Regions from separate parts of the Desulfitobacterium dehalogenans ATCC 51507 genome, predicted to be linked through region 3. Evidence: predicted binding sites of a transcription regulator. Region 3 holds the regulator's gene; each other region holds the start of a gene.
What was found. Region 3 encodes Rex, which represses fermentation and respiration genes when NADH is low (regulators of the CRP and FNR family bind a similar motif). Its sites were predicted from a motif close to ATTGTTAANNNNTTAACAAT; they were not measured.
Positions count from the first base shown of each region.

Region 1: a site for Rex is predicted at 3,964-3,983, ahead of DESDE_RS05595 (ureidoglycolate lyase). Genes of this name have one in related genera too.
Region 2: a site for Rex is predicted at 3,833-3,852, ahead of DESDE_RS11275 (acyl-CoA dehydrogenase). Genes of this name have one in related genera too.

Region 1 is NC_018017.1:1,146,373-1,156,374, reverse strand. Features, by position in the region: gene DESDE_RS05610 (nitroreductase family protein) at 1-399, opposite strand, end outside; gene DESDE_RS05605 (PucR family transcriptional regulator) at 538-2,205, opposite strand; gene allE ((S)-ureidoglycine aminohydrolase) at 3,162-3,923, opposite strand; gene DESDE_RS05595 (ureidoglycolate lyase) at 4,216-4,737, shown strand; gene DESDE_RS05590 (RidA family protein) at 4,858-5,319, opposite strand; gene DESDE_RS05585 (Zn-dependent hydrolase) at 5,342-6,571, opposite strand; gene allB (allantoinase AllB) at 7,065-8,423, shown strand; gene allB (allantoinase AllB) at 8,450-9,799, shown strand; gene DESDE_RS05570 (NCS1 family transporter) at 9,849-10,002, shown strand, end outside.
Region 2 is NC_018017.1:2,330,439-2,340,440, reverse strand. Features, by position in the region: gene DESDE_RS11295 (LysR family transcriptional regulator substrate-binding protein) at 1-258, shown strand, start outside; gene DESDE_RS22775 (hypothetical protein) at 390-515, shown strand; partial or broken gene DESDE_RS11285 (DUF3102 domain-containing protein) at 743-1,030, shown strand; gene DESDE_RS22995 (DUF1659 domain-containing protein) at 1,065-1,214, shown strand; gene DESDE_RS21190 (DUF2922 domain-containing protein) at 1,254-1,406, shown strand; gene DESDE_RS11280 (sigma-54-dependent Fis family transcriptional regulator) at 1,627-3,738, shown strand; gene DESDE_RS11275 (acyl-CoA dehydrogenase) at 4,078-5,223, shown strand; gene DESDE_RS11270 (3-hydroxybutyryl-CoA dehydrogenase) at 5,245-6,084, shown strand; gene DESDE_RS11265 (acyl-CoA dehydrogenase) at 6,127-7,269, shown strand; gene DESDE_RS11260 (electron transfer flavoprotein subunit beta/FixA family protein) at 7,281-8,054, shown strand; gene DESDE_RS11255 (electron transfer flavoprotein subunit alpha/FixB family protein) at 8,087-9,076, shown strand; gene DESDE_RS11250 (heterodisulfide reductase-related iron-sulfur binding cluster) at 9,256-10,002, shown strand, end outside.
Region 3 is NC_018017.1:3,746,570-3,756,571, forward strand. Features, by position in the region: gene aspA (aspartate ammonia-lyase) at 1-1,338, opposite strand, end outside; gene DESDE_RS18105 (redox-sensing transcriptional repressor Rex) at 1,497-2,129, opposite strand; gene DESDE_RS18110 (SPOR domain-containing protein) at 2,255-2,935, opposite strand; gene DESDE_RS18115 (inorganic phosphate transporter) at 3,218-4,225, opposite strand; gene DESDE_RS18120 (DUF47 domain-containing protein) at 4,218-4,844, opposite strand; gene DESDE_RS18125 (bifunctional folylpolyglutamate synthase/dihydrofolate synthase) at 4,978-6,357, opposite strand; gene DESDE_RS18130 (valine--tRNA ligase) at 6,854-9,499, opposite strand; T-box leader at 9,635-9,854, opposite strand.

The DNA of each region.
Region 1 (10,002 bases), 1.7 Mb from region 3:
AAGCTTTTTTACATACTCCCCGGCAGGAGTGCCGTCCTGATAGTTCCGTTCTCTAATCTGGATCCAGCAGGATCCCAGCCCTAAATCCTGAGCTTGCAACTGGAGAATGATGGTGGCAATCGAAGCGTCTTCAACCCATACATCGCTTTTTTGAGGGTCTGCACAGACGACAATCCCCATCGTGGCACCTTTAATGGGTTGAGCTCCAACTTTAGCCATTGACAGCTTTTCCAAGACTTCCCGATCCTCCACCAAGATAAATTCCCAGGCTCTTGTATTGCGCGATGTGGGGGAGAGTAAAGCTGCACGAATCAATTGCTCCACTTTTTCCTTCTCAATGGGGGCATCCGTGTATTTGCGAATACTCCGGCGCTTTTGTAAAAGCTCTTTCATATCCATAGCTATCATTCCTCTCTTGCTTTTATCTTGTCTAGCACTACAGGTGGAGATTCACTCCACCTGTAGTTTTATTATATCATAATTAGCATAGGCTTACTAAAATTCACAGAATTTTGTACTGAGGTAGTTTTATCATACTTACCCCAGATTTGAAGCATCCATAAGATGAAGCATCTTCAGGCCCATCTCCAGTTCAAGACGATTTTTACTGTCTTCTAAATCCAATTGGCCAACTTCCTTTATCCTCTCCAAGCGATAAAGGATGGTTTTATAATGGATGAACAGTTCTTTGGCAGCCTTACTGGCATTTCCGTTGCACTCCAGAAACACTTCCAAGGTTTTTAGGAGCTCAGCTTCATTTTCCTTATCATATCTGAGAATTTTCAGAAGTGCTTTGGGAATAAATTCCTCCAAGGAGTTTCTCTCGGCAAATTTACAGAGAATACGGAAGACCCCTAACTCCGAAAAAGCCACAATGGAGCTTTCATTATTGATCATACCTCCATAGCTCAAAGCATCTAAGGCTTCTTTATAACTGCGGGGTATTTCCTCTGCTCCGTGAGCCAAATCTCCGATTCCTACTTCAACAACCAGCTTCTTCATCCGTTTCTTGACCTGCTCTTGTGCTTGCTTAGCAATTTTCTTGATCTTTTCCAAAGAATTTTCCTGAGGATTTGTCCCAACTGGCCAAAGCAAAACAATAATATCCACTTTATTGCCGATAATGAAGTCCCGAGTACGAGTTTTTATGACTCCCGAAATAGTTGACGTGATTTCAGATTTAATGCTCTGCAAAGCCATCTTTTGTTGGGCGCGATGCTCCACATGATAAGCATCAAGATTCTTTAAATCAAAAAGAACCACATAGTAAGGACGATTGAGGTCCCATTCCATGAGATTGATGCGTTCTTGCGCATTGGTTGAACTCAATTCTCCTGAAAGAATATGCTCAATTAAATCATTCTTAAACTTATACTCCACTTCTTTAACAGCAAAGCGCTTCACCATATCCAAGGTCGTTACGGTGGCGGCCTGTTCAATACTAATGAAATCCATCTCCACAATAGGTTTATTAAGCTCCACAATGGTCAAATATCCTTTGAGCTGATTGAAAGCCTGAATAGGAACGACTACCTGGGGAATACACGGTCCGTCAAGATCAGGGTAGCATACTGCTTGACGGTAATAGGAAAATTTGTCATTCAGATTCTCCCTTAAGGCAAATTCTTCAGGTTCCTCAAACCGCTCTATTTGGGAATTGGTGCTGTGAAGACATTTAAAATTTTTATCGTAGACGACGACCGGATTGCCAACCAATTCTTCAAGGGTTTGGCAGATCGCTGCCAATCCCTCACACTGCAAGGCTAAGGTTGTAAAACGTTCCTGAACATCTTTATAATACTTAAGCTTTACTACCTGGGAGTTAAAGAGCTGCTCCATAACCGGATACATGATATCCACAAAACGAACACTGCCATCCAGCTCAATGACAGGCAATCCATACTCGTTGGCCGCCTCAATAATCTCAGCCGGAATATCATTGACAAACCGTCGTACTTTTATAGCTAAGGCCGAAACCTCTTTCGTGGCCATTTTATGAATAAATTCCCGGTAGTCCAGCCCTTCACCGGGGCCGGAGTATAAGCTGGTGAGCAGAAGTTCTCCTCCCGATAGCCAGTTGACAATATCCGGCGCTTCGATGATAGTAACACCCTTGACTATATTATCAAGTTTTTGATAGCCCGCAACCACTTGGGAGGTCTTCAGGGGGCCCACCTTCAGCAGATCCTTGACTGTAATCTCCAATGTTACCACCTCTTGCACTGTATTATTTCTTGTCAGACTCTAAGGCTCTTCTATGAGGCATCCAGTATTCGCGTCATGCTGGGGGACGCACAGTAGAAGAAAAAGCTCTTCGGGTCGGGTAGCTTTACGCACAACGAACCTTCGGGCGTGAGCTCCTGAAACCCACCTGCGCCGCTTAGTTCATCTTTGTGGCCAGGGCGGCTTGGGCGAAACCATTCACTGGATGGTTTCGTCACCGGAGGCTTTCTTCATCGGAGCTCACGTACTCCATAGCTCCGGGGCTGGTCAACTCGCTTTCTTAACAGCATCTGCAGCGGATAAGTACCCTTTGGGGTGTGCCGCTTTGAGCGAAACTGTCCACCGGACACTTTCGTCGCCAAACCCCGCTGCTTTCTGCATGTGAACCGGTGGCTTCGCTACGTCAAGAAAGCTTTGTTGACCCGACCGCTCCTCCGCTTAAAGAAAGCTTGGCTTATGGTGAGTGAAGCGAAGCAGAAGCCTTAGCTGCCTTATACACAGTGAAATCCGTTCGCTTTTGTGCGTAAAGCTACGCTAGTAGGTCTTTTTCAGCTCTCTTTTGAGGCCTTCTCCGGCTTTTTTTCCATCATCGGCTATGCCGCGGAGCGGCACCAGCCGATGATGGAAAAGCTGTCCGGGTCGGGTAGCTCCGCGTAACTCAGACCCAAAAGAGTTGCCCAAGGATTTTGCTTTCAGGCAGAGAACGAATTTAAGCGAGCAGGGTAGCAATCTTCGCGAAAAGACTGCAGCGGAGTCGGGTTGGAAACAGGACGTTTCCAACCGGCTATGAGGCAGGAGCCGATTTAGCCGGGTACCCGACGCAGCGGAGGTCTTGAGCGATTAGATTGCTCCGCGCAGCTTATGGAGTGAACGCCGAAAGCAAAATCCTGGAGAATCAGCTTTCGATTCTTCTTCAGAACCCGACTCAACTACCCCGCTTAAAGCTTAATATCCCGATTGCAATCCTTAGTATAGATATACGTAAAAGGAGTACGCCCAACACCATAGCAAGCTTGAGGAACATAAGGACCAAACCAAATGAAGTCTTCCTTCTTCACCGGAATCCACTGGTCATCGATAAGATAGACCCCTTCCCCTTCCAACAGGTAAAGTCCATGCTCCTGGACATGAGTCTCAATAAAGGGATGACATCCCCCCGGCAAAAAGCTTAAGACGTGGAAGTTGACATCAAAACCTAAATCGGTAGGGAGTAAATCCTTAATCCGTACATTCTCCATCCCGTCATAAGGTGCATAAGGCATATCGTTGAGACGTCCCACGACAATCCTCGCTGAATATCCTTCTACAGGACGATAACGCTGTTTATAAAGAAGCAGTTTCCAGGATGCATCCGAATCATTGCGAAGTTCCATCCCCAGGGATGCCGGAGCGAAGACATAACCGCTTTCATCAATGCTATACTCTTTTCCTTCCACCAAGACCTTGCCTTGGCCGCTCAAGCAGTAGACAAAGGTCTCGATTCCCTCTTCCATAAAGGGCTTCACTGTGCCGCCGCCAGGCAACACCTCCACAGTATACATAGCGAACTGTGGGCCATAATGAGGAGAGGCAATAATACTTACATGACATTGCTCAAGATTGGGAAGCACATTTTTCACCCGCCCCTCAGGAGGGATCAAGGCATACCTTCCATGTTCGACTACAGCTCGTGTGGATAAGAGATCATTAGGATAACCCATTTTAAATTCTCCCTTCTATTTTAGCATAAGAAGTTTTCAAATTGATATTATATTCTTAATGTTCGCCATAAAGTTAAGTTCCCCTTTATCCTAAGATGATAAAGCGATTCCCTATATTACGAAGTTATCTTGCCCTCATTTCCTAAAAAAGATGAAAAACTTAAGAAATTCAGCTTCTTTCTTTATCTTAAAATGATAAAGGAAGATGAGAGCCCATCACGAATATTCAAAAAACAATGAGTCATTTGCTGAATAATGAACTCAATTACCCTGCAAAGGAGATGACCTGCCCATGAGCCGACTGCTTAAAGTTGAAACCTTGACCAAAGAAGCCTTTAGTCCCTTTGGTTATCTACTCTGTCCTAACCCCGGCATCCCCCCTTTCAAAAATACCCCTCCGGTCTTTACCGATCGGATGCCTTTTGAGGTGGATGAAGGCCAGTCTGAATTTGTCTATGCTTTGCTGGATCGCAAAGAATTTACGTTTTCCAATCTGGAGCGCCATCTTAAAATGACCCAAGGCTTCTTTATGATGACCGGGGGACCGGCCATTATTACTGTAGCGCCTGCTACGGATCCCCATGACCCCGAGTCTTTGCCCTCTTTGGACTCGGTACGTGCCTTCCTTTGGGAGCGGGATATGTGCTTTGTTCTCCATCGGGGGGTATGGCATGGTCGAATCCTTCCACTTGAGCCGAAATTTGCCTATATCCTGGCTACCCGCAAGGAGACTTCAGACGAATCCATCGCCCCTCTCTATGATGGTGATGTCCAAATCCGCGAATTAGGAGAAACTTTTGAATTGCAGCTTTAATTTCGCCTCTAAAGACAACTGTTCACTTTCGAACAGTTGTTTTTTTTTATAAAATGAGCATGAGACAATCCGCATCCGGATCATCTCACGCTCTACTTTATTTTATCCTTTTCCTAATCCCTAGACTTCAACCACGCACATGATTTCGACTGCAGCTCCCCCTGGGAGTTGGTTCGTGCCCAAAGCCATGCGGGTATGCCGTCCCTTTTCCCCAAAACAGGTGAGAAGCAGTTCGGAAGCCCCATTCATCACTAAAGGCTGCTGGGTAAAGTGTTCCGCACTGCGGACATACCCAATAACCTGGACAAATTGCTTAATAAGTCTCAAATCCCCCAGATACTCCTTCAATGCCGCCAGACAGTTGGTCATGGCAATCCGGGCTGCTTCCTGCCCCTGCTCAACTGAAAAATCCTCGCCGACTTTACCTAAGAAAACATACTCTCCTTGGCGTTTCGGGGTATGACCGCAGACATAAAGCAAATTCCCCGTGCGAATGACCCTGCTATAATAGCCATCCGGTTCGGAAGGAACAGGTAACTCCAAACCATACCTTAGCATTAAGATCTCTTCAATCTCAAGCATGAAGCTTTCACCCTTTCATGGTTTATACCTTTACTGCCGTATCCAACAGAATATGATACAGTACATTAACCCCATCGGCGCAGTCTTCCATGCTGCTCCATTCGGCAGGATTATGACTGATCCCATCCTTAGAACGAATGAAAATCATGCCGATAGGACAGATATTGACCATTTGCATGGCATCATGGCCGGCACCGCTGGGAAGGCAAAAATACTCCAAACCGATTTTTTTACAAGCTTCTTTAGCTGCCATTTGGAATTCCTTTGAACAAGGAGCCGGCGGAATCCGTTGCAGGATTTCTGTCTCCAACTGAACTCCTCTTTCCTGACAAATCCTGGCCAATTCCTTAAATAGTGCAGCCTCCACTTCATCACTGACCTCTTGTGAGGTATCCCGAAGATCCAGAGTAAATTCGACACGGCCAGGAATAATATTAATTCCTCCAGGAAAAACATTAAGCCGACCGACCGTAGCTACCGTACTTCCTGTTTTTTTGGCTTCTCTCTCAATAACCTGAATCATTTCCGCTGCAGCCACTAAAGCATCCTGGCGGAGATTCATGGGAGTAGCCCCCGCGTGACCCGCTTCCCCTTTAACGATAAGTTTCATCCATAACTCATTAACAATCCCCGTAACGATCCCCACGGAAAGATTATTGCATTCCAAAACCTTACCCTGCTCAATATGGAGCTCAATAAAAGCCTTAAGTTCTTCCGGATTGCGAATGGCGTCTTTTATTTTATTGGGGTCATAGCCCTGATTGCTCATAGCCTGCGCCACTGTCATTCCGTTTTTATCTTTCATTTCCAAATCTTTTTGGGTAAGGTCTCCAATCACGCCGCGGCTTCCGAACATACTGAAGCTAAACCGGGATCCCTCTTCATCATTGAAGGCGTAGACTTCAATGGGATGCTCAGTCCTAATTCCCTGCTCACTGAAAGACTGCAGTACTTCGATGGCTCCAATGATGCCAAGACCCCCATCAAAGATTCCTCCATCACAGACCGTATCAATATGAGAGCCTGTAAGAACCACCGGTGCACTGGGATTCCGGCCTTCCCAACGGCCAATCAGATTACCCACAGCATCTTCCCTTACAATCAATCCGGCTTCTTTCATATAGGTTGTGACTAAATCTTTAGCAGCTCGATCTTCGGGGGTAAAGGCATGCCGAGTCACTCCACCCGATTCTCTGCGACCTATTTTTCCTAATTCCTGTAAGCGCTGATTAACCCGTTCACTACTAATCATAAAATGCCACCTCTTCACAGCTGATAAACATTGAATTGTCTTAATATTCTTATCCCTATTTTTTATTAATTCGGGCTTATTGTCTTTGGCAACTTTGGATAATTATCTCCTTGCAATTCTATCCTTTTACTATTCACCCTTGTTCAATTCAAGGCAGACACTTCCCAGGATCCTTATCACACCTAGTTAAAATTTCTCTCTCACAGCTTGGACGCCTTATCCAAACTCACTAAAAAATTTGAAGGCATTATCTTTTAGAAACTTATGCCATACTGAGTCTTGATGCTCTAAAGCCGTCAACCGCAAGGAATTTACGAAATCTAAGTACGTAAAAATACTTGTTTTAGTCTGATTGGATAAACTTCACCTTGATAGATTGTCTCGAAATGATAAAGCCAAATGAAAATATTCAGTATATTCTTAATGTAAATTGGCCAATTAAACAAACCCTATGGTACCTTGCACATAGTCAGATTAGTTAGGGGGCATGAATGTGTTTAATCTCGTCATTAAAAACGGAAAGATTGTGACCGCGGACAAAATTATTGAAGCCAGTTTAGGTATCAATAATGGAAAAATCGCCGCAATCATCACAGCAGGAACAGAGATCCCAGCCGAAAAAGTCATCGATGCCAAAGGTAACTATGTCTTTCCAGGAGCTATCGATACTCATGCACATTTAAATGATCCTGGTTATCTCTGGAGAGAAGATTACGCTCACGGTACAGCAGCTGCAGGAATCGGAGGATTTACCACCATTATTGACATGCCGTTGCAAAATGAACCGGCCATGACCGATGGAAAAATTCTCGATAAAAAGCTGGACATCGTTTCTCCTAATGCCTATGTAGATTTTTGTTTCTGGGGTGGTTTAGTCGATTATAACCTTAACCAGCTGAAAGAATTGGACGAAAAAGGCTGTGTCGCTTTTAAATCCTTCATCGGGCCTGTTTCTCCGGATTATGTGTCCCTCTCCATCGGTCAAGCCAAAGAGGCTATGGAGATTTGTAAAGAGTTCGATGGCCGGGCAGGTTTCCATTGCGAAGATTATTCCATTATCAAATGGGAAGAAGAACGGGCAAAACGCAAAGATCATAACGATTGGCAGGATTTCCTGGACTCCCGTCCCCTGATCGCGGAACTTATCGCCACTCAAAATATTATCGATGTCGCCAAAGAAGTGGGAGCTAAAGTGCATATCTGCCATGTCAGCCATCCCCGTGTGGCAGAAATGATCCGCCAAGCCCAAATCGAAGGCGTGGATGTTACCGCTGAGACCTGTGGGCACTACCTCACCTTTACGGATCAGGATGTGGTTAAAAACGGCAGTCTCTTCAAATGTGCTCCCCCTTTACGTGATGCCGCAGCCGTGGAAGGTATGTGGGAATACGTCAATAACGGAACTCTGTCCGCCATTGCTTCCGACCACTCCCCCTGTGAGCTCAGTGAAAAAAGTGAAGAAAAGCACGGTGTCTTTGGGGCCTGGGGCGGAATCAGCGGAATCCAAAACGTCATGCAGGTAGTCTTTAGTGAAGGGGTCGTTAAGAGAGGCTATTCCCCCACCCTGCTGGCCCGCTCCTTAAGCGAAGGTCCCGCTAAAGCTTTCGGAATCTTCGGCAAAAAAGGTGCCATTCAAGTAGGCTTTGACGCGGATCTCGTGATCCTCGATCCGGAAAAAGAATGGGAGATCACACCCGAATCCTTACACTATGTCAATCAAATATCAGCTTTTGTGGGCTTAAAAGGCAAGGGACTTCCTGTCTGCACTCTCGTTCGCGGTGAAGTCGTTGCCCAGGACGGACAATTAGTAGGACAAAAAGGCCATGGTATGTACGTGAGAAAAATCAAGTAAGGAAAGCACAAAAAGGAGGTCTAACCATGAGTCATTATGATCTAATCCTTCGCAACGGAAATGTGGTGTTTCCAGATGGTGTAAAAAAGGCCGATATAGCCGTCAGTGATGGCAAAATTGTGCTCATTGCTGAAGAAATTCCCGGAGGTGCTAAAGAAACCATCGATGCCGCCGGAAAGCATGTTTTTCCCGGTATCACCGATGGCCATGTACACTTTAATGATCCCGGCAGAACTCATTGGGAAACCATGTCCACAGGTTCCAGCGCCATAGCTGCCGGAGGCGGAGTTGCCTTCTTTGATATGCCCCTTAACTGTGACCCGTGCACCCTGGATGCGGTGAACTTTAACAATAAGCTGGCTGTTGCCCAAAAAGATTCTTTAGTGGATTACGGTTTCTGGGGTGGTTTAACCCCCAATAATTTAGACAAACTAGAGGAACTGGCCGAATGCGGCGTCATTGGCTTTAAGGCCTTCTCCTGCCATAGCGGTATCGATGAATTTCCACGCATGGATGACTATACTGCTTTAGTAGGTATGGAGAAGTTGGCCAAACTGAACCTTCCTCTCATGGTCCATTGTGAAAACGCTGAGATTACCAAGGAGCTTACCGAATTATCCCTGGCTCAACATCGTGCCGGAGTACGGGATTATTTCGCAGCCCGTCCGCCTATTACGGAGATCGAAAATGTTTCCCGGATGATTACCTTTGCAGAAGAAACAGGCTGTCAATTGATTATCGCTCACATCAGCACTGCCAAAGCCGTGGAACTTGTCGCTGAAGCCCGAAGCAGAGGGGTCGATGTCTGCTGTGAAACCATCGGTCATTATCTGTACCTCACCGGGGACGATGTGGAACGCTTGGGCACTGTAGCCAAATGCTCCCCTCCCATCCGGGATGGAGAAAACCAAATTCAAATGTGGGGACATCTCTTTAATGATAAGATCGCTTTCGTTTCTTCCGACCACTCCCCCTGTGATCCCAAGCTGAAAAACGGTGAATTTATGCGTGTCTGGGGCGGAATCTCAGCTTGCCAAACCACCTTGCAAGGTTTGCTCACCCATGCTTATCATGACCGGAAATTCCCCTTGGTCAAGATTGCTCAGTTAACCGCCCAAAACGTCAATGAAATCTTTAATATCAAGGGCAAGGGTAAAATCGAAGTGGGTTATGATGCTGATTTTGCCTTGGTCGATCTGAATCATGAATTTACCTTACAGGCAGAGGATCTCTTCTACAAACATCAGGTCAGTCCTTATGTGGGGAATCGTTTCCGCGGCACCGTCGCCCAGACCATTCTCAGAGGGACTACAATTTATAAGGACGGAAAAATTGTCTCCAAACCCGTGGGTAAGCATTTAAAGCCCAATCAATGATTAAAAGCAGAACCTGCCAAGGAAAAACCAAAAGAAGGAAGTGAAGGCTATGTCCTTAAACACTGACACTCATACCGATGTGCATATTGAACATGCCCCCGGTGTAGAAGAAACACTCTATCCTAAAAAAGCCAAAGACCGCACTATGGGACCTATCCCCTACATGTTTATGTGGATTGGGGATGGAGTTAACCTGGGTAATA
Region 2 (10,002 bases), 1.4 Mb from region 3:
TGGCTTCGGGATGATTCTGAAAAGCTGAATATCGTGGCGACCTATAATCTGATTTATAATGCAGTGCTCATGGTAGAGGAAGGGATTGGCTATGCGCTGTGTTTGGATAAACAGATGAACACCACCAGCTCCAGCGGTCTTTGTTTTAAGCCACTGGAGCCACGAGTAGAAGCGCATTTAAATATCGTTTGGAAGAAATATCAGGTGTTTTCGAAAGCGGCAGAGAAATTCTTGGAGAAAATGCGCCAAGAAATCTGAATTCAAGGGGTACTTATTTTCCCTCGAAATAATATTGGTTGCATTACTCCTTACACCTATCAAGATAGTTCTTAATCAGCTTATGTATATCGGCTGCGTTGCGCGATAAGCTTTTACTGAGGTGATTGTATATGGCCAGAAGTACAAAAATTGCCCTTGAAAACAGAGATAAATATATAGCTCTTGGATTGAATATTGCCTATTATCGCAAGAGGGAGGGCATGACTCAAGACCAACTTGCGGATAAAGCCATCTAAATTGCTTGAATTAGGGACTAAAACTACCGGGGAAATTGATGGTGGTAGGGAAATGTATCAGGATAGCCTCGGGATGATTCTAAAAAGCTGAATATCGTGGCGATCTATAATTTGATTTATAAAGCTCCGTTGTCTGCTGACAACGGCTTTTTTGCGTACAATCCCTCACTTTTATAAACTTGGCCACATAGTTTATAAAAAAGCATCAAAAGGGATGGGTAGCCAAAATGAATCCTATGAACACCGAACGCAAGCCCTCAAATATCGCTACGGAAATTCTGATTATAAGACAGCAGGCTTGTAGAATTCTGCTGATCAGCGCCGTGGAGATCGGCAAGCGCCTAAAGGAAGCCAAGGCCCTGCTGCCCCATGGGGAATGGCTGAAATGGCTGGCGGAGTCAGTGAGCTATTCCCGAAGCACAGCCAGGAATCTCATGCGCCTCTATGAGGAATATGGGCCTAAGTTGCTCACCTCAGGCAAAGGTGATGCAAATTACCAGCCAGTTGGTAATTTGAGGCGAGACAGGGACCACGCCTTCCGGCAGCCCGTTGATCAGGAAGAAGGGCATCACCGGCCTGAAGTCCACGGCTACGGATGAGGACCTCCACGAGATCGCCACCGCGCTGTTCAGCCTGGTGACGGATCAGGTTGTGGATATCACCGTAAGCAGGAACTCACAGCTGCTTGAAGAGGAGTAAGGACCCTGGAAAAATGTCTCAGGGAAGGGGGTGAATATATTGCCTATTTCAACGAACCGTGTGATCAGGTTATCTTTCCTGACCAGCGGCGGCAAATCGGCAGGGATCACGCTCTCCAACCCTAAACAGGGCCTGACCCAAGAAGTGGTTCAGAATGTGACGGAGAATTTGTACGATCCTCTTGAGCCGTAACGGAACAAGTCGGGGAGAATGAGAAGAATTTCCGCTGCTGCAGCCGGCAGCGGGATTCTTCTTCTCTAATTCAAATAATTAATTGGGGAAAAAGAGGATTTACCGATTAAATACAGAAAATTAGGAATAGTATATAATTTGCAGCGTTGCCCCTTTCTAAATATTATTAGAGTTCAATTCATAAAAATGATCTTACAGAAGGTAGTGAGGTGAGGTAAACATGAATGGCTTTATTTCAAGTGGTCTTTCTTTGCTGGATAGCCAGGAATTGATTCTCTCCTCTTTTTATCTTGATGAAGAGACTTTATTGGCCGATGCTCTGCAGATTATTTTAAACGAGGGCCGTACACATATACCGGTAGTAAGTAAAAAAAGGGAATTTATAGGTGTCTTAGGTACTGCCGATATTATTGAAAGTTTAACCCAGGGGAAGTTTGATCCTAAGGCGCCCATTGCCTCCTATATACGGCCGGCAGATTGGCTGCTTCCGGAAGAGAATAGCCTGCTTTTTAATCTCAATATCCTAATTACAGAAGGGTGGCCCACAGCCTTTGTGGTCGATACCAAGGGAGAGTACCAAGGAGAATTCAAATTTTATGATAATCTGTTCCTGTTGTACCAACTGCTGAACGACTTGGATTTCTATATCAGCCAAACCATCGAAGCTGTTCATAATGCTGTTGTGGCTATTGATGCTCAAGGGCGTATCGTTTTCTTTAACCCATCTGCGGAAAAATTGCTGAGTTTTAATGCCGAGGAAGTACTGGGTAAACCCATTAAAAACTTTTTCCCGAACTCCTTAACCTATAAAGCGCTGGCAACGGGTGAGGAACTGCGGGGAATTCCTATGAGCTACGGTGAGCTTAACACCAAAGCAGACTTCCTGCCCATCATATTAGGGCACAAGGTTCTTGGCGCAGTGGCCGTGTTTAAAGATATTACTGAACTGGAAGAGGTGAGCCATCGTTTAAATTCCAATGAAAAGCTGATGGCAACACTGGAGGCTGTGGTTGAGAATTCTTATGAAGGCATGGTCGTCATCGATGATCAAGAGAATATTGTCTTAATGAACCAATTCTTTTTGGATGTCATAGGGGTTAAAGTACAGGATGTCATCGGCAAAAAGATTAATGATATCAGTCCTAATTCTAATCTCCCTCAGACCCTAAAATCAGGTAAAGCGCAATTCGGCGAGACCTGGCATCTTAAGGGGCGTGATTTTATCATCATGCGGGTCCCCATTGAACGGGAAGGTAAAGTCGTAGGGGCATTGGCCAAGACCCTCTTCAAAAATATGGAAATTGCCAAAATGTTTGCGAAAAAAGTCATGCGCCTGGAAGAGAATCTTGCTTACTACAAAGAAGAGTTAGGCAAGTTCCATTCCTCTCAATTCGTTTTTGATGATATTATCGGCGAAAGTCCCAGAATGAAAAAAGCTAAATCCTTAGCACATCGTGCCTCGCAAACAACCTCTACCATTCTGATCCTGGGTGAAAGCGGTACAGGGAAAGAAGTCTTTTCCCACGCTATTCATAAATCAAGTAATCGCAGTAATGGGCCTTATATAAAAGTGAATTGTGCAGCTTTGCCGGAAGACCTGCTGGAATCAGAACTTTTTGGTTATGAAGAAGGAGCGTTTACGGGGGCTCGGAAAGGCGGAAAGCCCGGTAAATTTGAACTTGCTGACAAAGGGACTATTTTTCTTGATGAAATCGGCGATATGTCTTTGGGTATGCAGGCCAAGCTGCTGCGGGTGCTGCAAGAACGTGAAGTTGAGCGTTTAGGTGGGACAGAACCCATAAAAGTCGATGTGCGGATTATTGCAGCTACGAACAGGGATCTGCACAAAATGGTGATGGAACATAAATTCCGCCTTGATCTCTATTACCGCCTTAACGTTCTTGCCATCGATCTGCCACCATTAAGAGAGCGTAAAGAGGATATTGGTTTTATTGCCAAAGGACTAATTGAAAAAATCAATAAGAGACTGGGTACGGATATTCAGGGCTTGAGACCGGAAAGTATTACTCATTTATGTGCTTATGATTGGCCGGGCAATATTCGTGAACTGGAGAATATCTTGGAACGGGCCATAGTAATTTGTGATGAAGCCTGGGTTTTGCCGAAGCATTTGGCTTTGCCGGGAGTCATGGAAACAATGTCATTAGGTACGGAGCAGACCCTGGAGTATGCTTTACAAGCAGCAGAACGTGAAATTATTGATAAAACTCTCCGCCGCGTTCAAGGCAACAAGGTACAGGCTGCACGAATCTTGGGGATTCACCGCTCTGTTCTATATAAAAAGCTGGCTAAATATAATATTCAAGGATAATTCAACCAATGTCTTTGCGAGGAGTCACTGTTGCTGTTTTGAGACAGTGTCCTTTTTTGTGGACATAGGGATGTAAAAGGCTGGAATTCCAGCCTTTTTTAATTTCTTGTCAAAATAATGTCCGTTTTTTGAGACATATAAACTTTGAGTTCACATGTACAAATAGATGAAATATTTTAAAAATTTAGAAAATAAACCAATGAATTCAGGTCCTTCATGAACTTGAGATAAAAATCTAATTCACATTGGCACGTAATTTGCATTATAAACAGATAATTTATAAGATTCAGGTATTTCTAGGGATACCAAAATAGATACTCTGCAAGGAGGTCGCGTTCATTGAACTTTAACCTTACGGAAGATCAAATAATGATGAGAAAAATGGTAAGAGATTTCGTAGAGGAAGAGGTAATTCCCCAAGCAGCTTATACCGATGAAAGTCACGAGTTTCCTTTGACGTTAGTACATAAGATGGGCGAACTGGGACTTATGGGAATCCCTATACCGGAGGAATATGGAGGGGCCGGTTCAGACTTTATTTCTTACACCTTAGCCATTGAGGAACTCGCCCGGGGTTGTGCCTCCACTACCATAATCATGGCGGTTCATACAACCATTGGCACTTTTCCTATTTTTTATTTTGGTACGGAAGAACAAAAACAGAAGTATTTGCCGAAACTTGCCAGAGGAGAGATGCTTGGAGCCTTTGCACTCACGGAACCCAACTCAGGGTCCGATGCTTCGAGTTTAGTAACAACTGCAAAGCGCCGTGGTGATCATTATGTGATCAATGGCAGCAAACGCTTTATTTCCAATTCAGGCTATGCCGGGGTCTATACAGTGCTGGCTTCTACCGACCGTACGAAAGGTTCACGTGGAATTACAGCTTTTCTAGTAGATGCGGGTACCCCCGGTTTTATCATAGGGAAAAAGGAGAAGAAGATGGGGCTCCACGGCTCATCCACTTGTGAATTGATTTTTGAGGATATGGTTGTCCCTGTTGAAAACAGATTGGGGGAAGAAGGACAGGGGTTTAAAATCGCTATGGCATTACTTGACGATGGCAGAATAGGGATTGGAGCCCAGGCTGTGGGGATTGCTCAGGCCGCTTTTGAAGCGGCTCTGGCCTATGCTCAGGAGAGGGTTCAATTTAAACAGGAGATTATGAATTTCCAAGGGATTCAATTCATGCTTGCGGATATGGCTACTCAACTGGAAGCCGCTCGTTTATTGGTGTATCAGGCCGCAGCCAACCGGGTCCAGGGATTGCCTTACAGTAAAGAGGCCTCCATGGCCAAATTATTTGCTACTGAAATGGCGGTCAAAGTAACCAATGATGCTATGCAGATCTTCGGGGGAAATGGTTACATCACAGATTATCCTATAGAACGTTATCTGCGGGATGCCAAGATTACCCAGATCTATGAAGGTACAAACCAAATTCAGCGGATTGTCATTGCCAAACATTTAAGAAATAAAATCTAAGAACATGAGGAGGAACAAGTTATGAAAACGATTATGGTCATCGGAGCAGGGCAAATGGGCTCCGGAATTGCCCAAGTGGCCGCTCAAGCAGGGTACGCCGTGATCCTCAATGATATCAAGGAGGAGTTTGTAGCCCGCGGTCTTAAAGGGATTGAAAAGAACTTGGACCGCAGCGTGGAAAAGGGCAAACTCTCTTCCGAAGAAAAAACAACCATCCTCGGACGGCTTCAGGCCAGTGTTTCTCTTCAAGATGCGGCTCAAACCGATTTAGTCATCGAAGCAGCTATTGAAAATATGACTATTAAATCGGAAATTTTTCAAACCCTAGATAAACTTTGCCCAGAGCATACTATATTGGCTTCCAACACATCCTCATTGCCTATCACAGAAATCGGAGCTTGCACCAAGCGTCCGGACAAAGTGATTGGCATGCATTTTATGAATCCGGTCCCTGTGATGAAGCTTGTGGAAATCATTCGCGGACTGGCAACCAGTGATGAGGTCTATAGGGAGATTGAAAACCTGAGCGTTGCTATGGGGAAAACCCCCGTAGAAGTCAATGATGCCCCGGGCTTTGTAGCTAATCGTATTCTGATTCCGATGATTAACGAAGCGATTTGGACGCTTAACGAAGGGATTGCCAAACCGGAGGCTATCGACGATGTCATGAAGCTGGGAGCCAATCACCCCATGGGCCCTTTGGCGCTGGCGGATCTTATCGGTTTGGATACTGTACTTGCTATTTGCGAAGTGCTTCATGAAGGGCTTGGAGATAAGTACCGACCTTGTCCCTTATTGAGAAAATATGTCAAGGCAGGTTGGTTGGGGAGAAAAACGGGAAGAGGTTTCTATGCCTATTAAAGGGTAGAGATATTTAGAAAAAATGAGGGGAGACGAAGAAGTATGATTTTTGATTTAAGCGAAGACCATGTCATGATGAGGAAAATGGTAAGGGATTTTGCTGAGAATGAGTGTGCAGCAGGCGCTGAAGAACGGGATGAAAAAGAAGAATTTCCTCGTGAGATATGGAACAAAATGGCGGAATTGGGTCTGGCGGGAATCACTTTTCCCGAGAAATACGGCGGTGTGGAGTCTGATTATTTGTCCTACGCCATAGCGATTGAGGAATTATCACGGGTAGACGCCTCAGTTGGAGTAACTGTGTCCGCTCATTCCAGTTTATGTGCTAATCCTATCTACCTCTTTGGTACGGAAGAACAAAAACAAAAATATCTTGTCCCATTGGCAAGTGGAGAGAAAATGGGGGCATTTGGCTTAACTGAACCCATGGCCGGTTCTGATGCCTCAGGAACCCGAACCACCGCAGTTAAGGATGGCGATGATTATATCATCAATGGCACCAAAATTTTTATCACCAACGCCTATGAAGCCGATACATATGTGGTTACTGCCCAGATGGATAAAAGCAAAGGGAATAAGGGAATCGCTGCTTTCATTCTAGAAAAAGGCATGCCGGGCTTTACTTTTGGCAAGAAAGAAAAAAAGATGGGGATCCGCTCCTCGGCCACTTATGAATTGGTCTTTGATAATGTTAGGGTCCCGGCGGAAAATCTCTTAGGCCAGGAAGGACAAGGGTTTAAAGTAGCCATGGTCACCTTGGACTTCGGCAGAATCGGCATTGCCTCCCAAGCCTTAGGCATTGCCCAAGGGGCTTATGAGCAAGCCAAAAAATATGCTAAAGAAAGAGAACAATTTGGCCAGCCCATCGCTCATTTCCAAGCCAATCAATTTAAATTAGCGGATATGGCCACTCAGATCGAGGCTGCCCGTTTATTGGTTTATCAAGCGGCTTACCTGGCTACCCAGCATAAGCCCGTCTCCAAAGCTTCGGCTATGGCTAAACTCCATGCTTCAGAGACAGCCATGTGGGTAACCACTCAAGCGGTCCAAATGCACGGTGGTTATGGATACACTCGTGAGTATCCTGTAGAGCGGATGATGCGGGATGCCAAGATCACTGAGATTTATGAGGGAACAAGTGAAGTACAACGTATTGTCATCGGCAGTCATGTCTTAAAAGAGTAGGAGGATACCCTATGAACATTGTGGTATGCGTTAAACAAACGATTGATACAGAAGCTAAAATTGCCTTGAACAAGGATGGAAAAATAGATGCCAATGGGGTCACTCTGGTTATCAATCCTTTGGATGAGTACGCCATCGAAGAAGCTCTCCGAATGAAGGAGAAATTTGGCGGTGAAGTAACCGTTATTACCCTTGGGGGAGATCAAGCCACAGCGACAATCCGCAGTGCCCTAGCCATGGGAGCCGATAAAGCGATTCACATTAATGACCCTGCCCTAGGGGAAGTGGATGAAGGAAGTGCCGCTGCCATACTTGCCAAAGCGGTGGAGACCATTCCCTACGACATCATTCTGGCAGGAGTCATGGATACAGATAATGGCTCAGCTCAGGTCGCCGTGCGCATGGCCGAGAAATTAGAGCTTCCTTCGATCAGTAGCGTCACCAAACTTGAGCTTAACGGCAGTCAAGCAACAGCCCTGCGGGTTATCGACGGAGGTCTGGCAACTCTTGAGGTATCACTACCGGCTGTCATCACCGTAGTTCAAGGAATTAATGAGGTGCGTTATCCATCGGTAGCCGGAATTATGAAAGCGAAGAAAAAACCACTGACAACCCTTAAACTAAGTGACTTAGGACTTGATCCCTCTGATTTAGTGCTTCAGGCAAAAGTTACCCAATATACTCTGCCTAATCCAAGACAAGGGGGCAGAATCCTTCCTGGTGAATCGGCGGAAGCCACCCATGAATTAGCACGAATCCTTCGTGAAGAGGCTAAAGTACTCTAATCGGTAATGAACACAGTAAAGGAGTGAGTTATATGCCAAAGGGAATCTGGATATTTGTCGAACAAGCTGATGGGAAGGTTCGTAAAATATCCTTGGAAATATTAAGTCAAGGACGGAAAATCGCTGACCTTACAGGGGAACCACTGGTAGCGGTCATTGCAGGGGATGGGATCTCCAACTTGGCACAGGAAGCCGCCAGTTATGGAGCTGACCAGGTCTTCTTACTGGACTCCCCTCAATTGGCCCAGTATACCACCGGCGCCTATACTTCCGCTCTGGCAAAGCTTATTCAGGAAAAGGAGCCTCAAGCCTTCCTGTTAGGTCATACGGCAGTGGGAAAAGATTTAGCTCCTCGTCTTGCCCAACGTCTAGGGATCGGCCTTGCCTCAGACGTTATCGATATTGAAGTGGATCCGGAAAAATTCCTTCTCTACAAACGCCCTGTTTATACAGGCAGTGCCTATAGTTTTGTAGAGATCTTAAGTAGACCAAGTCTTGCTACGGTAAGGGCTAAATCTTTCCCAATATCAGAGCCGGACCTGGCAAGGCAAACCGAAGTCATCGAAGCAACGGTAAACATCGACCCGGCAGATCTTAAGGTCATTGTGAAAGATGTGGCTCTCATAGTTACCAGCCGACCAGCCCTAACTGAAGCAGATTTTGTTGTCTCCGGTGGTCGGGGCATGAAAGCGGAAGAAAACTTTGCTATTCTTGAAAAATTAGCCGATGTTGTCGGGGGAGCAGTAGGAGCTTCAAGAGCGGCAGTGGATTCAGGATGGATTGATAATCAATTTCAAGTAGGACAGACAGGGAGTATTGTAGCCCCCACCTTATATGTGGCCTGTGGTATTAGCGGAGCTATCCAGCACATAGCCGGCATGGGAGCGTCCAAGTACATTATTGCTATCAATAAAGACCCTGAAGCTCCTATTTTCAACGTTGCCGATTATGGTATCGTTGGGGATTTGTTTGAAGTCGTCCCTCTTCTTACTGAAGAGTTTCAGAAATTAGTGAATGAGTAAGAGATTTGGACAGGGGAATTCACCCATTTAGAGCAGCTTGGAAGCGGGAGTTCACCACTGTAAACGGAGAGGACTCAAGTTGGAGATGGGGTGCTGTCCTAAGACAGTACCCCCATCAATAAAAAATAGAGGTAAGGATAAAGGGTAATGGTCATGGATTGGAAAGGGGAGTATGGGATATGGCGACACGGGAGCTTTATTGGAATATTGAACATCACTGGCTGATTTACCCTATGTTGATCATAGCTCTCGGCTTTTTTTGCTATGGTTTTTATCAGCGTTATAAATTGTGGCAAATAGGACAGCCAGAGAACCGCAGGAAAAATATGGTCAAAAGAATTGGCGATATCTTTGTTTATGGATTAGGACACAAAAGAATCTTAAAAGAAGGTTTCCCTGGGATAATGCACCTTTTTATCTTCTGGGGGTTTGTGCTGCTGTTTTTTGCAACCATTATTGTGGCTATGCAGGCCGACTTCGGGATCAATATGTTTAACGGCGGTCTCTATATCTTTATCAAGATAACTGCCAATGCTTTTGGGCTATTGGCCATCATTGGCTGTCTGATGGCCATCTGGCGGCGTTATGGTCAGCGTCCGGATCGCCTTGATAATAAAAAGGATGATGCCATTGTCTTAGCTCTTATCCTCACTATTTTACTCACTGGCTTTGTCATCCAAGCTGTCCGCATGGCAGCTATCGAAGATCCCTGGGGTATGTATGCTTTTGTTGGGTATGCTATGGCACCGCTTTTCAAGGGCTTAAGCAATTCAACCCTGGAAGGAATTCATGCTTTTCTCTGGTGGTTCCATTTCATTTTAGTGATGTTTTTTTTCGGGTATTTTCCCTACTCCAAGCTTTCCCATATCTTCCTTGCGCCCGCCAATCAATTTCTACGGCACCATGGTCCCATTGGCATCCCGGAG
Region 3 (10,002 bases):
CTCCTCAGGGGTCAAAAGTCCTCTTTCAAGGACAATCTCTCTCACCGGGCGACCGGTCACGATGGCTTCCTTGGCGATCCGGGAGGCAACCTCGTATCCTACATGAGGATTGATTGCAGTGACTACACCCACACTGTTTTCAACCAGGTCACGGCAACGCTCCACATTGGCGGTTATCCCATCCACACAGCGCTCTTTAAAGACTTTGATAACATTTCGGAGTATATCCAGGGATTGGAGCAGATTGAAGACCACTACGGGCTCCATCACGTTGAGCTCCAGTTGTCCGGCACCACAGGCTAAAGCTATTGTAAAATCATTTCCTTGAACTTGGAAAGATACCTGATTGACCACCTCAGCCATAACGGGATTGACTTTTCCTGGCATAATGGAAGAACCCGGCTGCATGGCAGGAAGATTAATCTCTCCAAAACCTGTTCTAGGACCAGAAGCCATCAGCCGTAAGTCATTGGCAATCTTAGAGAGGTTGACCGCCAAGGTTTTAAGTGCACCGGATACCTCTAAAAATGCATCGGTGTTCTGTGTAGCATCCACTAGATTATCCGCTCGTAAAAGAGGCAATCCCGTAATCTTCTTCAGATTCTCGGAGACTCTCTCTATATAAACCGGATCAGCATTCAGCCCAGTACCCACGGCTGTTGCGCCCATATTGACAATGTGCAAGGACCTCGACGCTTCATCGATCCGGCGAATATCTCTCTTCAGCATTTGTGCATAGGCTGCAAATTCCTGTCCTAAGCGAATGGGAACCGCATCTTGAAGATGGGTTCTCCCCATCTTGATGACTCCGTCAAACTCCTTGGCCTTCTCTTGGAAAGCACCCTTTAACTCGTTTAAAGCATAAAGAAGATCATCGGCCACATTAAGGCAAGCAATACGGATGGCCGTAGGGAAAACATCATTGGTACTTTGAGCCATATTGACATGGACATTGGGATGAACCCGGGAATAGTCCCCTTTTTGTCCTCCCAAAATCTCTATAGCCCGATTAGCGATCACTTCATTGGCATTCATATTGATGGAAGTCCCTGCTCCCCCCTGAATGACATCCACCACAAAATGATCATTAAAGACACCTTCTGCAACTTCCATCGAAGCTTTGATTACGGACTCGCCGACCACACGGTTCAAAGAACCGATGTCCATATTGGCCTGGGCAGCTGCAGCCTTAACCAGACCTAAGGCGCGTATTAATTCATGGTGAGCCCGATATCCCGTAATAGGGAAGTTCTCAATAGCTCTTAACGTTTGAATTCCATAATAAACATCTTCCGGTACTTCCATAATTCCAAGCAGGTCTTTTTCCTTACGTAACATAATATCTCCTCTTTTACGGATTGATTTATGAGAAACATAATCATCATGATAAGGAAAAAGTAAGACACTGCTGCCTTACTTTTCGGGAATCTACATTTTATATTCTCATCTACAAAGTTTCCTATGCACAAATATCCATAAGATTGGGACAATTCTTCTTAAGAGCGGCGGGTTCCCACATTAAATGTCAGCACTTCCAAATTCACAGCTAAGTCCACATTTCTAAGTTCAACTTCCGGTGGGACATTGAGTACCACAGGGGCAAAGTTAAGAATGGCTTGAACCCCGGCACTAATAAGCTTATCAGCGATTTCCTGGGCATAGGGAGACGGTACGGAAATGATGCCAATCTGAGTCTTATTAGCTTTAGCTACTTCCTCGAGTCTATCCACCGGCAACACTTCTACGCCATTGACCGTGGTCCCGATTTTTTGGGGATCATTATCAAAAATACTAGTGATAATAAATCCACGCTCACGGAAGCCTTTGTATGTAGTCAGCGCTAAACCTAAGTTACCCATACCAACCAGACATACACTCCAATCCTGGCTTAAGCCAAGGATTTTCAAAATATGGCGGTGCAAGTCCTTAACATTATAACCCACACCACGAGTTCCGAATTCACCAAAGTATGCTAAATCCTTTCGAACTTGAGCTGGACTAACTCCAACTCCCTCTGCAATATCACCAGAAGATATCGTAACGATTCCTTTACGATCCACATCTGTTAAATGACGTGAATAGACTGAAAGACGTATAATCGTTGCCTCTGGGATTTTAAGTGTTTTCAAGCTAATCCCCCGTTTCAATTTCCTTAAATTTTAAATGATAATAATAATTAGCGTAAGTACATTATATCACTAGGCTTTAATGTTAACAAATGGATTTTATAAACTATTTAAAACAAAAAATATATTTATTTTTGAAGCATCTCTAAGGTATTAAGATACTCACCATAGAGGTTCAATGACATCATTTTTCGCAGGTCCACCGGTAAAGTTCTTTCGGCCTTAATCGATAATCTTGAAACCTCGTATAGATTAATTAAAGCACGAGGTGTCAAAACCATAAGGTTCTCAAACTCTGAAAGCCTGCTTTCCCGGTCAGTATAAGGTGTCTTCAAAAAGGTATTGACTCCCTCAAGAACCTTGGCCGTCTGAATTGCTCCTGTACCACGAATACGAAAAGCACGTTCAGGGCTGGTAACTGATTTAGGAATAGAAACAACTCCACCCTCTTTCAACAATTCTTGAATAGGAAGCACTTCCTCCTTAGAGTAGGCAAAACCTACTCCGACAATAAATGGATCTCTCGAGATAATTTGGGCATCCCAGCCTAATTGCTGCAATTCCTCCTTTTCCCTGAGAGCATTGCTTTCGGAGTTAAATACCCCCGTTTGACATGTCCAAAACTCTATTGTGTCCAAAGTTAGAAAAAACTCGTTCTGATCCACAGGACTCGGGGAAGGTATGTCTGGACCCCTGGGTTGTGTGACTAACTTAACATAAGTATACCCAAAAAACCAGGTCATCCATACAATGACAGCACAACCAATTAGTCCTATTCCCTTATTAATCCAGGGATTATATTTATACATACTATCATCCTCCATAATAGCTGTCAACTTCTCCGCTTCACAAAAGCACCCGATTCAATAACATTTAACAAAAACTTCATATTCTTTCGGACAACCTAAGCTAGTATCACTTTATGTACAAAAAGCGCTTATCATGCCTATTAAAGAGACCTGCACTCAAAAATCAAAAACCGTCGTGCTATATAGATTAGCAATTTATTAATATTTTATTAACAATTAATAATAATTAATAATAAAAGGAACCTTACGGTCCCTTTAAAAATCTATAGAATAATAATATTTCTATAGCACTAATGTTATAAGTTTGTAGCACAAAAATGAGGTTATAGCCGCTGTAGGAATCGTTACCACCCAGGCAATGAGCATTTGCTGGGCTACTCCCCAACGCACGGCTGATATACGCTTAGCACTCCCTACGCCCATGATTGAGCCGGAAACAACATGAGTAGTCGACACAGGTAAATGCAAACCCGGAAAGGCTGTAGCAGTCCAGATAACAATAGAGGATGTCAAGTCTGCAGCAAATCCGTTGATAGGCTCCAGCTTAAATATCTTTCCGCCCATGGTCCGAATAATCTTCCATCCCCCTGCAGCAGTACCTAAAGCCATCGCCAAAGCACAAGCAAATTTTACCCATAAAGCCGGATTAAGATTGGATGGATCTTGTAGACCTGACGCTATAAGGGCCATGGTAATAATACCCATGGACTTTTGAGCGTCATTGGAACCATGATTAAACGCCAGCAACCCGGCAGAAAGCACCTGCATCTTGCGAAACCCCTGGTTGACTTTAGAAGGTGCGACCTTACCGAAAATAAGATATAAAGTTTTCATAATAATAAAACCTAAAATAATACCAAAAATGGGGGAAATCAATAAGGCTGCAACTATCTTCATTATCCCTTGAACCTGCAGCACTCCGAAGCCTACTTTAGATACAGCGGCTCCAATCATTCCTCCGATAATAGCATGCGAGGAACTGCTGGGGATTCCAAAATACCAGGTGGCTAAGTTCCAAAATATCGCTCCTATGAGAGCTGCGATTACAATTTCCTGAGTAACAAATTCAGGATTTACAATATCTTTGGCAATGGTCTGAGCTACTCCTGTACTAACTAATGCTCCAACAAAATTGAGTATTGCCGCAATTATTATTGCCCTTTTTGGAGTGAGAGCACGAGTAGACACACTTGTCGCAATAGCGTTAGCCGTATCGTGGAAACCGTTAATGTAATCAAAAGCCAGCGCGAAAAATACGACAACAATGAGTAACGCACTGGAACTAATCATACTTCAATACAACTCCTTTGAGGAGGTCTGCGATTTCCTCACACTGATCCAGTGTATCCTCTAAGTGTTCAAGGATTTCTTTCCACTTAATGATCTCAATAGCGTCCTTCTCTTGCTCAAACAGCCGGGCCACTTCTTGGCGATATAAGCTGTCCCCTACTGATTCAAGACGATAAACTTCTTCTGTAGCCGCCAGAATTTCGCTCTTTTTAAAGTGAATACTGTTCAAACAGCAAAAAGCGGTCTTCAGCTGTTCTGTGGCTTTAACAATAGTACGAACAATTTCCTGGGCTCCGATGGAGGGCTTTTTCGTATGGTAAAGAACCATGCGCTCTACTGCGCCTTGACTTAAGTCCACGATATCGTCAAGGTTTTGGGCTAAGGTATAGATATCTTCACGATCCAATGGGGTGATAAGGGTCGAATTCAAACGGTCCACAATCTCTGTGGTAATCTTGTCCGCTCGATGCTCAAGATCATGCATCATTTCAGCCTCTGCATCAGAGACAGAATTCTGACAAATCAGCCCTTCAAGCTTTTTTGTCGTGATGCAGGCTACTTCTGCACTTTCCCTGAACAAGGCGTAAAATTTGTCTTCTTTTGAAGATAAGCCAAACATGTTCTTTCCTCCAGTCGTTTTGCATGGAATTCCTGTAGTATTGTAGCAAATTTTTTAACCGCCATTGTTAAGTTTCTGTTAAATTTTTTACATAATCGTAATAAAACTTGACTATTACTTGTATAAGTTCTTTCTATACTTTGTGCAAAACATCCAGTAAAGCCTGCCTTGCTTCCGCAATCATATAGAGGGATCCCGTGACACATAACATATCCTCTTTATCCAGTCGCTGGAAAGCTTCTTCGACTGCTAGACGAGGCTCTTCAATGGTCAGGACAGGCTTCCCTCTTTCTTTGACTAACTCATGGAGATACTCCCAATTTCCGGATCTCGGAGAATTGGGCTTGGTAATGATTACCTCATCTGCCAAAGGGACGAGGATATCCACAACTTTTTCCCGCTCCTTATCTCCCAGCATCCCAAGGCAAAGAACTAAGCGCCGGCGCTGAAAAACTTCCAATGCCTTTGCCAAAGCATTAGCTCCATCCACATTGTGTGCTCCATCAATAAGTACCTTCGGCTTCAGGGAAAGCAACTCCAAGCGACCAGGCCAAACTGCTGTACGAAGTCCCTCATAAATATTTCTTCGCTCTAGGTTCATTCCACATTCGAACTTCAAAAGCTCACAGACTGTAACAGCAGTAGCAGCATTGACCACTTGATGCTCTCCGACAAGACGTAAACGCAGTTTCTTATAAGCTCCTCGGAGCCCAATCAAATCAAATTCTTGCTCCAATTCCCCGCTCCAGCGGATCTCCCAACGTACATCATCGCCCACCACCCATAAGGGAGAGTTTACCTCTTGTGCCTTCTCACGAATGACTTTCAAAGCCTCAGAACGATTAGCCGCCGTTACGGTAATAGCACCCGCTTTGATAATTCCGGCCTTCACACGGGCAATTTCCTCATAGGTTTCACCCAGATAATCCATATGGTCCATACCCACATTGGTTATCACAGAAATCAGGGGCTTGACCACATTCGTAGAATCAATGGCGCCACCTAAACCGACCTCTAAGAGAACTAAGTCCACTTTTTGGTCTGCAAAATACATCAATGCCATAGCCGTATTCACTTCAAACTCCGTAGGATGTTCCACACCCTTTTGCACAAGTTCTTCCAGATGAGGGCGAAGAGTCTGAACCAGGCGGGTGACTTCACCTTTAGGAATCATCTCACCATTAATAGTTATCCGTTCTCTATAATCATGAAGATGAGGAGATGTAAACACCCCGACCCGATATCCGGCATCTTCGAGGATCTCAGCTATCATCATGGTGGTAGATCCTTTTCCATTGGTACCTCCGATATGAACGACCTTGAGGCGTTCTTCCGGATTACCCACACGTTTCAGCAGCTCCTCAATCCGGCCCAATCCAAAGTTCATACCAAATTTCGTGAGGTTAACCAGATAATCCTTAGCTTCCTGGTATTCAAGATCTAAGGGGGACACCTCTTTCTGGTCTCCCTTTAATTCATATTCAGTTATCTCGGTCATCTCCTTATTCCCCACTTCTATGTCCTCCTTTGAATCTTTCTATTGCTGATATGTCCTTCTCCATTCATCTTAAACACAGGGGTACATGGTTATTATGCACATCTCTGCTATGCGGTAATTCCCTATAAAGGATGGTTTTCCTGCAATTTTTGCAGAAGATTTTCAAGAGTTGGCGGTGGCTTTGTAAGAGGTTGTCTCCAGGATTCTGCTTTCAGCGTTCACTCTATAAGCTGCGCGGAGGAATCTAATCGCTCAAGTCCTCCGCTCCGTCGGGTGCCCGCCCAAATCGCTCCTGCTCAATGGGCGGTTGGAAACTTGAGCGTTAGAACAGCTGCGCGCAGCTTACTGAGTGACCGGTGCAAAGTAAAATCCTGGAGACCCTTTGATTACTGAACGTCCAAGCAAGCATCCATGAAAAAGGCATGCCAACCTCACTAGAAGCCAGCATGCCTTCACTTTCATCTCACTATTCGCCCCGCTTAAAGCTCCTCAAAGGAACACCAACCGAGCCTTACGCCTCTTTCAACTCCACCAGGCGAACCCTCAATGCAGCGATCCGCCCATTGATCCCTTCCAGCTTCTCCCGCTCCTTAGCAACGACTTGCTCCGGCGCTTTCGCTACAAAGCCCTGGTTGTTGAGCTTTCCTTCCAAACGACTTTGCTCTTGCTGGGCCTGGGCAATTTCCTTTTCAACCCGGGCGATTTCTTTGTCCAGATCCAATAGTCCGCGCAAGGGAAGATAAACTTCTACTCCCTCAAGAACAGCACTGGCAGCCTGAGCAGGCTTGACTTCCAGACTTGGGACTACATCCACAGTAGAACCACCTGCTAACAGCCGAATACTTTCCCGGCCTAATTCCAGAACCTCAAAAGCAGCCTTCTCAGGTGCGACCAAGATGATTTCGGCTTTTTTACCCGGCTGAACACTCATCTCCGCCCGGATATTCCGAACCGCTTTGATCACATCCATAATTTGGTTCATCTGTTTCTCAATGTCATCCTCCCGATAGCCTTCTACCTTTGGCCAGGACTGGATCATAATGCTCTCCCCTGAGGTAGGAAGATTGTGCCAGATTTCCTCCGTGACGAAGGGCATATAGGGATGGAGCAGTCTCATGGTACCTTCCAGAACTTCCAGAAGTATGGATTGAACCGTATGACGGGCTTCTGGGTGCTCCTTATCATAGAGGCGGCCTTTAGCCAGTTCAATATACCAATCACAGAACTCATTCCAAATAAACTCATAGAGAAGACGGGCTGCTTCACCCAGATCAAACTGTTCTAAGGCATCCGTTACTTGACCTACAGTCTTTTCATAACGGGAAAGAATCCAGCGGTCCTCAAGTTTCAGCTGGCCACGGGGGCTTTCCTCATAATCCTGAAGATTAAGAAGAACAAAACGAGAAGCATTCCAAATCTTATTAGCAAAGTTCCGGGTCGCCTCCAAGCGTTCCGGATGAAAACGCAAATCATTGCCCGGAGTGTTGCCTGTAATCAGCATGAAACGCAGGGTATCCGCACCGTATTGGTCAATGACCTCCAGAGGGTCCACCCCATTGCCTAAGGATTTGCTCATCTTCCTGCCTTGAGCATCTAGAACCAGGCCATGAATCATGACTTTTTGGAAAGGCACATCCTTCATAAATTCCAGACCCATGAAGACCATACGGGCAACCCAGAAAAAGATGATGTCCCGTCCGGTTACGAGAACGGAAGTGGGATAGAACTGCTTAAGCTCGGGAGTTTTCTCTGGCCACCCCATGGTTGAGAAAGGCCATAACCCTGAAGAGAACCAAGTATCCAAAACATCGGGATCCTGAACAATATGCTTGGATCCGCATTGCGGACAGGTCTCTGGATCTTCTTTAGCACAAATCTCCGCCCCGCAATCTTCACAGTACCAGACAGGAATCCGATGCCCCCACCAAAGCTGACGAGATATACACCAATCCCGGATATTTTCCAGCCAACCCAGATAGATTTTGGCAAAACGCTCGGGCACAAATTCCATGATCCCTTCCCGTACCGCTTCCATAGCCGGTTTGGCCAAGGGTTCCATCTTAACAAACCATTGTTTGCTGACCATGGGCTCCACCACCGTGGAGCAGCGATAGCATTCCCCTACGGCATGCTGATGGCTGTCTACCTTGACCAGCACACCCTGTGCCTCAAGATCCTTGACAATCTCTTTCCGGGCAGCATAGCGTTCCATTCCTTTATATTTGCCGGCCTGTTCATTCATCTTGGCTTCCCGATCCATGACGGCGATGGAAGGAAGCTGATGACGCAAGCCCATTTCAAAGTCGTTAGGGTCATGGGCCGGCGTGATCTTTACCGCACCCGTCCCAAATTCCCGATCCACATAGTCATCGGCAATAATGGGGATTTCCCGGTTAGCCAAAGGCAGGATGATGGTTTTGCCCAGGAGATGCCGATATCTCTCATCCTCCGGATGAACTGCCACCGCAGTATCTCCCAGCATGGTTTCCGGACGTGTGGTGGCTACGACTAAATACTCGTCACTGTCTTTAATAGGATAGCGAAGGTGCCAAAGATGTCCTTCTCGATCCACATGCTCCACTTCAATATCAGAAATAGTGGTATGGCAATGAGGACACCAGTTGACGATATAATTCCCCCGGTATATCAAGCCCTTATGATAAAGATCCACGAAGACTTCACGTACAGCCTTAGAGCATCCTTCATCCATAGTAAACCGCTCCCGCGACCAATCACAGGAGGCACCCAGCCGGCGAAGCTGCTGAGTAATTCGTCCTCCATATTCTTTCTTCCAGTCCCACACCCTATCCAGGAATTTTTCACGGCCAAGGGCATGCCGGTTGGTCCCTTCCTTGGCCAGCTGTTCTTCCACCTTTGCCTGAGTGGCAATACCCGCATGGTCCGTACCAGGAAGCCATAAGGTATCGTAGCCCTGCATTCGTTTGAAACGGGTAAGGATATCCTGAATAGTACTATCGATGGCATGTCCAAGATGAAGGGCCCCAGTTACATTCGGCGGGGGCATGACGATACTAAAAGGCTTCTTCGTATTATCCACGTCCGCGTGGAAATACCCTTTCTCCTCCCAATAGGGATACCATTTTCCCTCAACCCGACTTGGATCATATACCTTTTCCATTTTGAAATCCTCCGACATGTGTAAGCGCTCCTTTCAAATATACAGACTCCCGAAGACACTGCCGCCCCACCGGTTGCCACGGTTGAAGACAGACTATCCCACTTATTCCTTAGCAGCATTCATAGCCATACAACCAAAAAAGCCCTTCATCCCATAAAGGACGAAAGACTCGCGGTACCACCTTTTTTCAAGAAGCCCTGCCTTCCAAGCAAAGTTCTTGCACTTTAATGCTATAACGGGCAAACCGTCAAGGACTACTCTGTTCATCCTTGCCCCTCCTGTACGACCCAAGTCTCCAAGCGGAAAAGACTCTCAGCAAGTGTCTTTCTCTCTGAACCGTTGGTTAACTTTTCCTCACACTCTTAGGGTTTCATTACACTCAATTATAATATAATTTATTATATCCATCAGAAGCACTCATGTCAAAGAAAACCCCAAAAGTACGGCGTTCGCGCTTGTCTCACAGCTAAGATTATACATCTTAAAACTCTCCGGATGCACTCTGCATTACGAATCTAGAT